Regions from separate parts of the Microbacterium sp. UBA7513 genome, predicted to be linked through region 1. Evidence: predicted binding sites of a transcription regulator. Region 1 holds the regulator's gene; the other holds the start of a gene.
The links. Region 1 encodes HrcA, which represses chaperone genes, less so after heat shock. Its sites were predicted from a motif close to TTNGCACTCGNNNNNNNCGAGTGCNAA; they were not measured.
Positions count from the first base shown of each region.

Region 1 (6,318 bases):
CGCTCAGGGAACCCGAAGTAGGCTGGATCTCATGCGGCGCGGGACTTTCCGAGACGACACGGTGGACTATGCGGCCGTGGGTGCGACCCACGCCCCCGATCTGATGCAGTACCCGCCGGAGCGCAGCATCCCGGCGGAGGAATCCTGGCGGATCGGCAGTGGCGAGGAGCGTTTCCAGACGGCCGGCGAAGCCCTGCTGTCGTGGACGGCGCAGCGTGCGGCCGGGCTGTCCGTGGAGGACGTCCGTCCGGCTCCCGGTCCCGCCTATGCGGGCGTGAGCTTCGACGCCGAGGGCAATCCCATCGCGTCGAGCAAGCGGGATGTTGAGCCGCGCTACGACGCCGAGGGGATGCCCTTCGTGGGCGCGGGCATGACGCTGCACCTGCGGGGCCGAGTCGGCGGCATGCGCGCCGACTCCGAGCTGCGTGTGATCTCGGTCACGGAGGAGACCCGGCGGATCGGCTTCGTGCTGGGCACGGTCGGAGGCTCCGTGGTCAGCGGCGAGGAGTCGTTCGACGTGGACTGGCGCGAGGACAACGACGAGGTCTGGTTCACGGTCCGGGCCTTCGACGCCCCGAACACGCTGCTCTACCGTCTCGTCCCCGCTCTGATGAAGCGCCGCCGTCGCGAGCTCTTCGCGCGCTACCTCCGCGCGATCTCCCCGCTCTACGCGACCCCGGTGTGATGGCGGGACCACTTCCGCTCGGGGATCCGGCGCCCGCGGACGGGCGACTCCCCGCCGATCTCCCGACCTCCGCCGAGACGCCGTTCTCCGCCTACCTCCACATCCCGTTCTGCCGGGTGCGCTGCGGCTACTGCGACTTCAACACGTACACGTCCGGTGAGCTCCGCGGGGCGAAGCAGGAGGACTACGCGTCCACCCTCATCGGGGAGATCGCCCTCGCGCGCACGGTGCTGGACGAGGCCGGAGCGCTGCGCCCGATGGACACGGTGTTCTTCGGCGGCGGCACGCCCACGCTGCTTCCCGCGGGAGACCTCGCCCGCATGCTGGGAGCGGCCACCGCGGCGTTCGGACTCGCACCGGGCGCGGAGGTCACGGTCGAGGCCAACCCCGACACCGTGACCCCGGAGGTCGCGCGCATCCTCGCCGAGGCGGGGGTCACGAGGCTGTCCATCGGCATGCAGTCCGCCGTCCCGCACGTCCTCGCCGCGCTCGACCGGACGCACCGACCGGAGAACGTGCGCACCGCCGTCGCCGCCGCGAAGGAGGCCGGACTCGCGGTCAGCGTCGACCTCATCTACGGCGCACCGGGGGAGACCCTCGCCGACTGGGAAGCCTCGCTCGACGCCGCCCTGGCCCTGGAGTCCGACCACATCTCCGCCTACGCCCTCATCGTCGAGGACGGCACGAAGCTCGCCCGTCAGATCCGTCGCGGCGAGGTGCCGACCCCGGACGACGACCTCCAGGCCGACATGTACGAGCTGGCGGACGAGCGCCTCGCCGCCGCCGGGTTCGAGTGGTACGAGGTCAGCAACTGGGCTCGCAGCGAGGGGCAGCGGTCGCGGCACAACCTCGCGTACTGGCGGGGCAGCGACTGGTGGGGCTTCGGTCCCGGCGCCCACAGCCACGTCGCCGGACTCCGGTGGTGGAACGTCAAGCATCCCGCCGCCTACGCGCAGCGCCTGGCGGCCGCGTCGTCGCCGGCGGCCGGGCGCGAACGTCCGGACCTGGAGGCGCGGACCCTGGAGCGCATCCTCCTCGTCAGCCGCATCCGCGAGGGGATCGCGGTGACCGACGTCCCGGAGCAGAACAGGGGGCGGGTGGCCGGGCTGATCGCCGACGGCCTGATCGATGCGGCGGCGGCGATCCGCGGGCGCGTCCAGCTCACGCTCCGCGGCCGTCTCCTCGCCGATGCCGTGGTGCGCGAGCTGACGGACTGAGCCGCGACGCCGGGCTGTCCGCCTTCGGAGATCTCCCGATCACAGGAGGTAGGATTGGCACTCAGGGTGGCAGAGTGCCAGCATCCGGTCGGCGGGAAGGGGAACCCATGGTCACAGAGCGAGGGCTGCAGGTCCTCCGCGCGATCGTGCAGGACTACGTCGAGACGCACGAGCCCGTGGGCAGCCGTTCCATCGTCGACCGTCATTCCTTCGGTGTCTCGGCGGCGACCATCCGCAACGACATGGCGCAACTGGAGGACGAGGAGCTGATCACGGCTCCGCACACCTCATCCGGACGCGTGCCGACGGACAAGGGGTACCGGGTGTTCGTCAATCACCTCGCGCAGCTCCGTCCGCTCTCCACCGCGCAGCGTTCCGCCATCGAGTCCTTCCTCGCCGACCCAGCGGACCTCGACGATCTGATGGCGCGGACCGTCCGCGTGCTCACACAGCTCACCGGCCAGGTCGCCCTGGCCCAGTACCCGTCGTTCGCGCGGGCGCACGTGACCCACGTGGAGCTCGTGACGCTCGCTCCCAACCGGCTCCTCACAGTCCTGGTGACCGATGCCGGCGGGGTGTCGCAGCGGATCACCGTGCTCCCGGACATGATCGACGAGGCGGATCTCGCGGTGCTTCGCGCGCGACTCTCCGCCCTCATCACCGGCCAGGCGATCGCAGCGGCCTCCGACCGGCTGCAGCCGCTCCTGGCCGCCGACGAGACGCCGCAGGACCGCGTGCTCCGCACGGTCGCCGCCGTCGTCGTGGACGAACTCGGCGGCTTCCGGCAGGAGCGGCTCGTGATGGCGGGCGCGGCGACTCTGGCGCGGCGCGAGCAAGACTTCCGCGGCAGCATCCATCCCCTCCTCGAGGCCATCGAGGAACAGGTCACGCTGCTGCGGCTGATGAGCGAGATGGTGCCCGACGAGCACGGCCTCGCGGCGAGCATCGGCACCGAGAACGCCTCCTTCGGGCTCGGCGAGGCGTCGATCGTCGCCAGCAACTACGCGGCGCCCTCGGGGACCGCGCGGGTCGGTGTCATGGGGCCCACCCGGATGGACTATCCGAGCAACCTCGCGGCGGCACGGGCGGTCGCCCGCTACCTGTCGCGAATGCTCGACGACGACGAGGCCGGCCGCTGAGGCGGCCCCCACGGAAACACACGCAGAAGGGCGATTGTGGCGGACCACTACGAGGTTCTCGGGGTGTCCCGGGACGCTTCCACCGATGAGATCAAGAAGGCGTATCGGCGCCTGGCACGGCAGCTCCACCCGGACGTGAACCCGGGTGAGGAGGCCGCAGAGAAGTTCAAGCTCGTCACGCACGCCTACGACGTGCTCAGCGACGAGGAGTCACGCCGCCGCTACGACATGGGCGGCGGCGACGGCGCGAACAACTTCGGCGGCTTCGGCGGCTTCGGCGACATCTTCGAGACGTTCTTCGGCGCGTCCCAGGGTGGCGGTCGCGGCGCCCGCCCGCGGTCGAGGCGTGAGCGCGGGCAGGACGCGCTCGTCCGGGTCACCCTCGACCTCGGCGACGTCGTCTTCGGCGCGCACCGCGACATCGAGGTCGACACGGCCGTGCTCTGCGAGACCTGTCAGGGCTCCTGCTGCCAGGAAGGCACCTCGCCGGTCACCTGCGACATCTGCGGGGGCACCGGTCACGTGCAGCGTCAGGTGCGGAGCCTCCTCGGCAACGTCGTCACCTCCCAGCCGTGCGGCACGTGCGAGGGCTACGGCACGACCATCCCGTACCCCTGCGGCACCTGCGGCGGGCAGGGACGGGTCCGGTCGCGTCGCACGGTCTCCCTCGACATCCCGGCGGGCGTCGAGACGGGCCTGCGGCTGCAGCTCCCCGGCTCCGGCGAGGTCGGCCGCGCGGGCGGTCCGAACGGCGATCTCTACGTCGAGGTGACGGTCAACCCGCACCCCGCGTTCAGCCGTGACGGCGACGACCTGCTCGCCACGCTCGAGGTGTCCATGACCGACGCCATCCTCGGCACCGAGACCTCGATCGAGGGACTCGACGGGGAGGTCGACCTGGAGATCCGCGCGGGCGTGCAGTCCGGCGACGTGCTGACCATCAAGGGGCGGGGCATCACGCCGCTGCGCGGCACCCAGCGCGGCGACCTCCGCGTCGGCGTGCAGGTGGTCACCCCCACCAAGCTCGACTCCGCGCAGCGCAAGCTCATCGAGGACTTCGCCAAGAAGAACAAGGCGCCGGGCCCGCAGCTCGCGCAGTTCCAGCAGGGCCTGTTCTCCAAGCTCCGCGACCGGTTCCGCACCCACTGATCGTGGCGCTGCACTTCCTCGTCGAATCCGCGGGCGACGCCGCGGTGGGCGGTCTCGTGTCGCTCACCGGGGCCGAGGCGAAGCATGCGGCCGTCGTCCGGCGGCTCCGCGTCGGTGAGGCCCTCACCGTCGGCGATGGCCGGGGCGTCTGGCTGACGGGCGTCGCCGAAGAGGTGTCGCCGTCGCGCGTCGACGTCCGGATCACCGAGCGCGTCGAGCACGAGCCCGCGAGTCCGCGCCTCGTGCTCGTACAGGCGCTGGCGAAGGGCGACCGCGACGAACTCGCCGTGCAGGCCGCGTGCGAGCTCGGCGTCGACGAGATCGTGCCCTGGCAGGCGGGGCGCAGCGTGTCCCGCTGGGAGGGACCGAAAGCCGTGAAGGGGCGCGAGCGCTGGGCGACGATCGTCCGCGAGGCAGCCAAGCAGGCGCACCGGGCCTGGGTGCCCGAGGTGGCCGCCCCGGAGTCGACCGCGCAGCTCGCGGCCCGCGCAGCGACGCAACGTGTGCTGCTGCTCGACCCGACCGCTCCCGCCCGGCTCTCCGCGCTCGTCCCCGATGACCGCGACCTCGTGCTCGTGGTGGGGCCAGAAGGCGGGATCGCTCCGGAGGAGCTCGAGAAGCTCACGGCCGCGGGCGCCGAACGCGTGCTCCTCGGCGACACCGTGCTGCGCACGTCGACCGCGGGTCCCGCGGCGATCGCCGTGCTGTCGGCCGCCCTCGGCCGGTGGTGACCGGCCGCGCCACGCGGTCCCCCCAGTAAGCTGAGAGCATGAGCGAACCCTCGATCTTCACGCGCATCCTCACCGGGGACATCCCGGGGGAGATCCTGCTCGACACGGGCCGCGTCTTCGCGATCCGCGACATCGATCCGCAGGCGCCGCTCCATGTGCTCGTCATCCCCAAGACCGAGGAGTACCGCGACGTCACCGCACTCGCGGCCGGGGATCCCGCACTGCTGGCCGAGATGGTCGCCGCGGCGAAGCGCATCGCCGACGAGCACGCGAACGGCGAGTACCGCCTCATCTTCAACAACGGCGCGAGCGTCGCGCAGTCCGTGTTCCACGTGCACGCCCATGTGCTCGGCAACCTCGAGGAGAACAAGCTCGTTGGCTTCTGACGATCAGGAAAACGTCACCGAACGGCTCTACGCCGACGGCGTCGCGATGGTGCAGCTGCTCGGTCCGCAGGACCGGCTGCTGCGGATGCTCGAGCGCGAGCACCGCGACGTGCAGGTGCTCGTCCGCGGCAACGAGATCACGCTCACGGGCGAGCGCGAGGCCGTCGCCAAGGCAAAGACCCTCGTCGACGAGCTCCTCACGATGACGAGGGCCGGGCACGACCTCGCCCCGAGCGACGTGTCGAGCTCGGCGCGCATGCTGCGTCAGGATGGCGGCCCGCGGCCCAGTGAGGTGCTGGGCGAGGCGATCCTCTCCACGCGCGGCAAGGTGATCCGGCCGAAGACCCTCGGTCAGAAGGAGTACGTCGACGCGATCGAGGAGAACACGATCGTGTTCGGCATCGGTCCGGCCGGAACGGGCAAGACCTACCTGGCGATGGCGAAGGCCGTCCAGGCGCTGCAGCGCAAGGAGGTCACCCGCATCATCCTCACCCGTCCGGCGGTCGAGGCAGGGGAGCGCCTCGGGTTCCTCCCCGGAACGCTCACCGACAAGATCGACCCGTACCTGCGGCCGCTCTACGACGCACTGAACGAGATGATGGATCCGGAGATCGTGCCGCGCCTGATGGCGACCGGCACCATCGAGGTCGCCCCGCTCGCCTACATGCGCGGGCGCACGCTCAACGACTCCTTCGTCGTGCTCGACGAGGCCCAGAACACCACGCCCGAACAGATGAAGATGTTTCTCACGCGTCTCGGGTTCGGCACGAAGATGGTCGTGACCGGCGACATCACGCAGGTCGACCTCCCGCAGGGCGCTTCCGGCCTCCGTCTGGTCACCCGGGTGCTCGACGGCATCGACGACATCCACTTCTCCCGTCTCACCAGTGACGACGTGGTCCGGCACTCCCTGGTGGGGCGCATCGTGGACGCCTACAGCGAGTACGACGAGCGGCGCGTGGCGCAGCGGGCTGAGCGCGAGCAGGCGCACGAGTTCGCCAATCGTGCCGA
Region 1 is NZ_DLNJ01000023.1:111,947-118,264, reverse strand. It holds gene B2W79_RS13800 (DUF1990 family protein) at 32-685, shown strand; gene hemW (radical SAM family heme chaperone HemW) at 685-1,902, shown strand; gene hrcA (heat-inducible transcriptional repressor HrcA) at 2,010-3,041, shown strand; gene dnaJ (molecular chaperone DnaJ) at 3,078-4,190, shown strand; gene B2W79_RS13780 (16S rRNA (uracil(1498)-N(3))-methyltransferase) at 4,193-4,921, shown strand; gene B2W79_RS13775 (HIT domain-containing protein) at 4,960-5,307, shown strand; gene B2W79_RS13770 (PhoH family protein) at 5,354-6,318, shown strand, end outside.

Region 2 (7,527 bases), on a different contig from region 1:
CGGGCAGGATCGCGCTCTGCGCGGCGGCCACGGGGAGGTAGGCGGAGGCGTCGATCACCCAGGCCCAGGCCTCTCCCGCCATCGCGAAGAAGCTCGCGACGATCGGCAGGACGAACAGCAGACCGACGGTCGCTGCGATCGCTCCGGCACCCGAGCGCAGGATGAAGCCGAAGGCCACGCCGATCAGCGCGAAGACGGCCATGGCGAGCGAGGCGACGACGATCGGCAGGACGGAGGTCGCGGGGTCCGACCAGTCGATGCCCTGCTCCCGTCCTGCGACCACGGCGGACACGGCGACCGCGGCGACGCCGAAGATGACCAGCGACGACAGGAAGAGGAAGGCCGCGAGCACGAGCGACTTCGCCAGCAGCACGGACCCGCGGATCGGGTCGGCCGTCAGCGTCGAGCGGATCATGCCCGTGGAGTACTCGCCGGTCACCGAGATCGCTCCGATGATGCCGGCGAGCAGCATCGTGAACTGGATCGGCATGACGACGGCCTGGATCGGGTCGAAGCCGGGGGCGTCGATCGCTTGAGCGATGAGGACGGCGATGCCGATCGTGAGCGCGGCGGCGATCGCGATGGACCACCAGGTGGACCGGAGGGTGATGAGCTTGATCGCCTCACCGCGCACGGCGCGCGGGAAGGTGAGGCGCCGGCCCGAGTCGGTGGCGGGGGGCGCGACGGCCGGAGTCGTCACGGCGGGGGCGGCGGTCATGAGAGCTCCTTCGTGCGGTACTCGACGGCGTCGCCGGTGAGGGCGAGGTAGGCCTCTTCGAGGGATCCGGTGGTCGGGGTGAGTTCGTGCAGCGGAATGCCGCGCTCCGCGGCGAGGTCGCCGATGCGGGCTGCCGGGAGCCCTGCGATGTCGAGCAGATCGGGAGCCGCGCTGACGATCTCCACGTCCGGACCGCCCACAGCGGCCACGAGGTCGGTCGGGCGGGGTGTCCGCACGCGGACGCGGTTGGTCGTCCAGGAGCGGACGAGCTCCGCGAGCGGGGCGTCGGCGAGGACCTTGCCCCGTCCCATCACGATGACGTGGTCCGCCGTCTGCGCCATCTCGCTCATGAGGTGGCTGGAGAGCAGGACCGTCCGTCCCTCGGAGGCGGCATGCCGGACGAACTGCCGCACCCAGCGGACGCCCTCCGGGTCGAGGCCGTTGACCGGCTCGTCGAGGATGAGGGTGTGCGGATCGCCGAGCAGCGCGGAGGCGATCCCCAGTCGCTGCCCCATGCCGAGCGAGAACTTCCCGGCGCGCTTGCGGGCGACCGCGCCGATGCCGGCGAGCTCGATGACCTCGTCGACACGGGAGGTCGGGATGCCGTGCGTGGCTGCCATCGCGCGGAGGTGATCCCGCGCTGTCCGACCGGTGTGCACGGCCTTGGCATCGAGGAGCACGCCGACCTCGGTCAGCGGGGCGCGGAGCTTGCGATACTCCTGGCCGGCCACGGTGGCCCGGCCCGCCGTCGGACGGTCCAGCCCGACGATCATGCGCATGGTCGTCGACTTCCCTGCGCCGTTCGGTCCGAGGAAGCCGGTGACGCTCCCTGGCTGCACGGTGAAGGACACGCCGTCGACGGCGGTCTTGTCCCCGAATCTCTTGGTGAGGCCTTCTGCGGTGATCATGGGCACCACGCTACGGATCATCGGGCCGGCGCGCGTCCTCCTGCAGGACGATTCCCTGATGCGGTGCGCTCGTCCTCCAGGAGGACGGCACCGTGGAGGACAGGTGCGCGCGGAGGCTCCGATAGTGTCGACAGGTGACCCCCGCCCGCCGCATCCCTGCTCCTCTGGCGCTCGGGGGAGCCGTCGCGATCGGAGTCATGACCGCGATCCAGGCGCGCATCAACGGGGTCCTGGGCGTGCGCGTCGACAACGGCATCGTCGCCGGCTTCCTCTCCTTCGCGGTAGGACTCGTGGCCCTCGCCGTGGTCATCTCCTTCCTGCCTTCGGCGCGCCGTGGTGCCCTGCGTCTCGGGCGCGGCATCCGCGATCGGAGCATCCCGTTCTGGATGCTCCTCGGGGGCGCCTGCGGCGCACTCACCGTGTCCACCCAGGGTCTGACGGCGGGGATCCTCGGCGTCTCCCTCTTCACGGTGGGTGTCGTGGCAGGACAGACCCTGCACGGCCTCGTCCTCGACCGCATCGGCTTCGGGCCGGCCGGTGTCGTGGCCGTCACCCCCGGTCGGGTGATGGGCGGGGTGCTGGCGCTCGCCGCGGTCGGGATCTCCCTCTCGGGCGACGTGCTGGCGACCGCTCCGCTGTGGATGCTCCTGCTGCCCTTCGCCGCGGGTGTCGGCATCGCCTGGCAGGCGGCGACGAACGGGCGGCTGGCTCAACGCGTGCAGTCGCCGATCGCCGCCACGCTCATGAGCTTCATCGCCGGCACCCTGGTGCTCGCGGTCGCCGCCGGCATCAGCGTCGCCGTGCGGGGATGGCCGGCCGCGCTGCCGACCGAGCCCTGGCTCTACCTCGGCGGCTTCCTGGGGGCGGGTTACATCCTGCTCGGCGCGTTCATCGTCGCGCACACCGGCGTGCTGCTGATGGGGTTGGGTTCGGTGCTCGGGCAGCTCGTCACGTCCGTCGTGATCGACCTGCTCTGGCCGGCGCAGGCGGGACCGGCGCTGTGGCAGGTGGTCGCGATGGTGATCGTGGCGGTCGGCTCGGTGCTGGTCGCGGTGCCCTGGCGACGCCGCCGGCTCTAGGAGCGGGTCTTCTTGGCGGCCTTCTTGGCCTTCTTCTTCTCTTTCTTCTTCGCCCTCTTGCGGGCCTTCTTCTCGGCCTTCTCGGCCTTCTGCTTCTCGGCCTCCCGTGCGGCCGCCTCAGCAGCGGCCCGCGCCTCCGGCGAGAGTCTCGGCGGTCGGGTCAGGAGCGCGCGGGCGTCGACGGTCTTGCGGCGGCCCGGGCTCTTGCCCTCGGGTTTCGCCCCGACGTAGAGCCAACCGAGAAGCTCCTCGTCCGGCCCCAGCCCGTGCATGCGCGCGACCGGTTCCGAGCGCGTGTACTGGCCGGTGCGCCAGATGACGCCCCATCCCGCCTCGTCGAGCAGCAGGCTCAGGACGTGGGCGACGCCGGAGGCCACCGCCTCCTGTTCCCAGCGTGGCACCTTCTCGCTCGCCCGGTAGCTCACGACCACGGCGATGAGGAGCGGGGCCCGCAGCGGTTTCGCCGACGGCTCGGCGTCCCCCTGCGCCTCCGCGATCGCGGCGCCGAGCGCCTCGCGGTCCTGGCCGCGCAGCTCGATCAGCCGCCAGGGGCGCAGGGACGAGTGATCGGCGACGCGACCGGCGGCGCCGATGAGCGTCACCAGCTCCTCGCGTCCCGGGGCGGTGTCCCCGACCTTCGACCAGGACTGCCGTGCGCGGACGGCGTCGAGGGCGCTCACGACTCGTCGGGCGTGAAGTTCAGCGCGATCGAGTTCATGCAGTAGCGGTCACCGGTGGGGGTGCCGAAGCCGTCCGGGAAGACGTGGCCGAGGTGCGAACCGCAGGATGCGCAGCGGACCTCGGTGCGGACCATGCCGAGGCTGTCGTCCTCGAGCAGCTCGACGGCGTCCGGCCGGACCGACTCGTAGAAGCTCGGCCAGCCGCAGCCGGAATCGAACTTCGTGCCGCTCTTGAAGAGCTCGGCGCCGCAGGCGCCGCAGGTGTAGAGTCCGGCGCGCTCCTCATCGAGCAGCTCGCCGGTCCACGCCCGCTCGGTCGCCGCCTGGCGCAGCACGGCGTACTGCTCTTCGCCGAGCTCGTCGCGCCACTCGTCTTCGGTCTTGTTCACGCTGTAGGGCATCGTGTCCTCCTGAGTCCTCTCCATTCTCCCTTGTGCAGGGCCCTCATGGCGCTCCCCGTCAGAATGGACGCATGAAGGATGCCGTGCAGGAGCGCTATGCCCGATTCGCGGCCGTGGAGGCTCCGGGGCGCAGTGCGCTGTACGGGGAGTGGGCGGCCGGGGTCGCCGAAGACGACGAGATCAGCGAGGTTCTGCTGCGGATTCCCGCCACCCGTCGCCAGCCTCCGCTCGTGTTCGCCGTGTCCCGCCTGCTCGGCGCCGGTCACGGTCCGTACCGCGAGTGGCGTCGGTTCGTCCTGACCAATGCCTCTCGACTCGTCGAGGAATGCACGAGCCGCGCCCTGCAGACCAACGAGCCCCTCCGCACCGCGGCACTGCTGCCGGTGCTCTCCGAGATCGAGGGCCCGATCGCGCTGCTGGAGGTCGGCGCCTCCGCCGGCCTCTGCCTCTATCCCGATCGCTACTCATACCGTTTCATCGACGACGGCGGGTCCGTTCGTCGCGCGCTCGACCCCCTCGACGGTCCCTCCACCGTGGTGCTGGAGAGCACCGTCACCGGCGACCTCCCCCCGCTGCGCATGCCGGAGGTGGTGTGGCGCGCCGGGATCGACCTCGCCCCGCTGGACGCCGCCGACGAAGAGGATCGGCGCTGGCTGCGGGCGCTCGTGTGGCCGGGAGAGGAGGGGAGGGAGCAGCGCATCACCGCCGCGCTCGACATCGCGGCCGCCGAGCCGCCGCTTCTCGTCGCCGGAGACGCAGCCGCCCATCTGGAGGAGCTGGCAGGATCCGCGCCGGCGCATGCCACGCTGGTGATCACGACCCCCGGGGTTCTCGTGCACATCCCCCGGGAGCAGCGGGAGGCGCTGATCGAGACGATCGCGACGCTGCCCGCGCGCTGGGTCACGATCGACCCGCCCGCTCTCCTCGAGGTCTGGGACCCACCGGTCGTCGCGGAGGCCTGGCCCGGATTCGTCGTCGCGCTCGACGGGCGGGTGCGCGCCGCTGCCGACCCGCTCGGCGCCCGGTGGGAGTGGCGCGCGGGCGATCCGTCGACCACGACCTAATCTGAGGGCATGCCCGCTGACCACCTCACGGAACGCGATCGCGCGATCCTCGCCCTGGAGGCCGCCTGGCCGCGCCACGGCGGTATGAAGGAGGAAGCGATCCGTGCGCGACTGGGCATGAGCGCGGCGCGTTACTACCAGCTGCTCGCCCGTCTCATCGACTCCGAGGCGGCCCTCGCCTTCGATCCGATCCTCGTCGGCCGACTGCGTCGACTGCGGGACGCCAGAAGCGCCCGGCGCACGTCCCGGATCCCCGGGTTCACCGGATGACCTGATCCTGCGGGGTCGTGCTCGTCATGGAACGGTTTACCAGCGACGTGCCGCTAGCATCGAGGGGTGTCCAAGCCCCCCCGTGACCGTTTCGACGAGGTCCCCCGTTCCACCGGACGTGTGGGAGCACACCGTGCCGAAGCTCCGGGGATGAACGGCTGGGTCGTGCTCCTGTGGTCGTTCGTCGCCGCTCTCGTGCTCATCATCGCCGGCATCTTCGGCGCTCTGGTCGTCATGGGACGGATCGACCTCTTTCCGGAGCCGACGTCGTCCGTGGCTCCCACGCCCGAGCAGACCGGGGTGATCGACCCGACCTACTCGGTGCTCATCCTCAACGCGACCCCCGACAGCGGGCTGGACGACCAGATGCGCGACACCCTCATCAACGCCGGCTGGGCGGCGGCGACCGTGCTCGCCAGCGACAGCGCCAGCGACGACTTCGAGACCACGACCGTCTATTACGTCAGCGCCGAGGACGAGGAGGCGGCGAAGGGCCTCGCCGGCGTCATCGGCGGCGCCGAGGTGCAGCAGAGCGACTACTACGCGGGCCAGACGGAGGACGGGCAGAAGCAGCTCACCATCGTGATCGGCGTCGACCGGGCGGCATCGGTGCCCGAGACTCCCGCGCCCTGACCCTCGCCCGACTCCCGGACGACGCGGCTTGCACTCGATGGTGTCGAGTGCCAGAATGGCGTTAGCACTCTCTCACTCTGAGTGCTAAACCCACCGTCTACGTCCAGGAGGGACGACAAAACTCATGGCAAAGATCATCGCCTTCGATGAGGAGGCCCGCCGCGGCCTCGAGCGTGGCCTCAACATCCTCGCCGATGCGGTCAAGGTGACCCTCGGCCCGCGTGGTCGCAACGTCGTGCTCGAGAAGAAGTGGGGCGCCCCCACGATCACGAACGACGGTGTCTCCATCGCCAAGGAGATCGAGCTGGACGACCCGTACGAGAAGATCGGCGCGGAGCTCGTCAAGGAGGTCGCCAAGAAGACCGACGACGTCGCCGGCGACGGCACGACGACCGCCACGGTCCTCGCCCAGGCCCTGGTCCGCGAAGGCCTGCGCAACGTCGCGGCCGGCGCCGACCCCATCTCCCTCAAGCGCGGCATCGAGAAGGCCGTCGCCGCCATCACCGAGGAGCTGCTGAGCTCGGCGAAGGAGATCGACTCCAAGGAGCAGATCGCCGCGACCGCCTCCATCTCCGCCGCCGACCCCGCGATCGGCGAGCTCATCGCCGAGGCCATCGACAAGGTGGGCAAGGAAGGCGTCGTCACGGTCGAGGAGTCGCAGACCTTCGGCACCGAACTCGAGCTCACCGAGGGCATGCGCTTCGACAAGGGCTACCTGAACCCGTACTTCGTCACGGACCCGGAGCGCCAGGAAGCCGTCTTCGAAGACCCGTACATCCTGATCGCGAACCAGAAGGTCTCCAACATCAAGGACCTCCTGCCCATCGTCGACAAGGTGATCCAGGACGGCAAGGAGCTCGTCATCATCGCCGAGGACGTCGAGGGTGAGGCCCTCGCGACCCTCGTGCTGAACAAGCTCAAGGGCATCTTCAAGTCGGTCGCCGTCAAGGCTCCCGGCTTCGGCGACCGTCGCAAGGCGCAGCTGCAGGACATCGCGATCCTCACGGGTGGCCAGGTCATCACCGAAGAGGTGGGCCTGAAGCTCGAGAACGCCACGCTCGACCTGCTGGGTCGTGCGCGCAAGGTCATCGTCACCAAGGACGAGACCACGATCGTCGAGGGTGCCGGCGAGGCCGACCAGATCGAGGGTCGCGTCACGCAGATCCGTCGCGAGATCGAGAACACCGACAGCGACTACGACCGCGAGAAGCTGCAGGAGCGTCTGGCGAAGCTCGCCGGTGGCGTGGCCGTCATCAAGGCCGGCGCTGCGACCGAGGTCGAGCTCAAGGAGCGCAAGCACCGCATCGAGGACGCCGTACGCAACGCGAAGGCTGCCGTCGAGGAGGGCATCGTCCCCGGTGGTGGTGTCGCCCTCATCCAGTCCGGCACGAAGGCTCTCGACGCTCTCTCGCTCGAGGGTGACGAGGCGACCGGTGCGAACATCGTCCGCGTGGCGATCGAGGCTCCGCTGAAGCAGATCGCGCTGAACGCCGGTCTCGAGCCGGGTGTCGTCGCCAACAAGGTGTCCGAGCTCCCCGCGGGCCAGGGCCTCAACGCCGCCAGCGGCGAGTACGGCGACATGTTCGCACAGGGCATCATCGACCCGGCGAAGGTCACGCGCTCTGCGCTGCAGAACGCCGCGTCGATCGCCGGTCTGTTCCTGACGACCGAGGCCGTCGTCGCCGACAAGCCGGAGAAGGTCGCTGCTCCCGCGGGTGACCCCACGGGCGGCATGGACTTCTGATCCTCTGAGAGGTTCAGAGACTCCGTCTCA
Region 2 is NZ_DLNJ01000015.1:154,666-162,192, forward strand. It holds gene B2W79_RS08205 (ABC transporter permease) at 1-718, opposite strand, end outside; gene B2W79_RS08210 (ABC transporter ATP-binding protein) at 715-1,626, opposite strand; gene B2W79_RS08215 (DMT family transporter) at 1,791-2,705, shown strand; gene B2W79_RS08220 (nitroreductase family protein) at 2,702-3,385, opposite strand; gene msrB (peptide-methionine (R)-S-oxide reductase MsrB) at 3,382-3,786, opposite strand; gene B2W79_RS08230 (DUF2332 domain-containing protein) at 3,858-4,850, shown strand; gene B2W79_RS08235 (DUF3263 domain-containing protein) at 4,860-5,120, shown strand; gene B2W79_RS08240 (LytR C-terminal domain-containing protein) at 5,187-5,753, shown strand; gene groL (chaperonin GroEL) at 5,878-7,497, shown strand.
Region 2: a site for HrcA is predicted at 5,815-5,841, ahead of groL (chaperonin GroEL). Genes of this name have one in related genera too.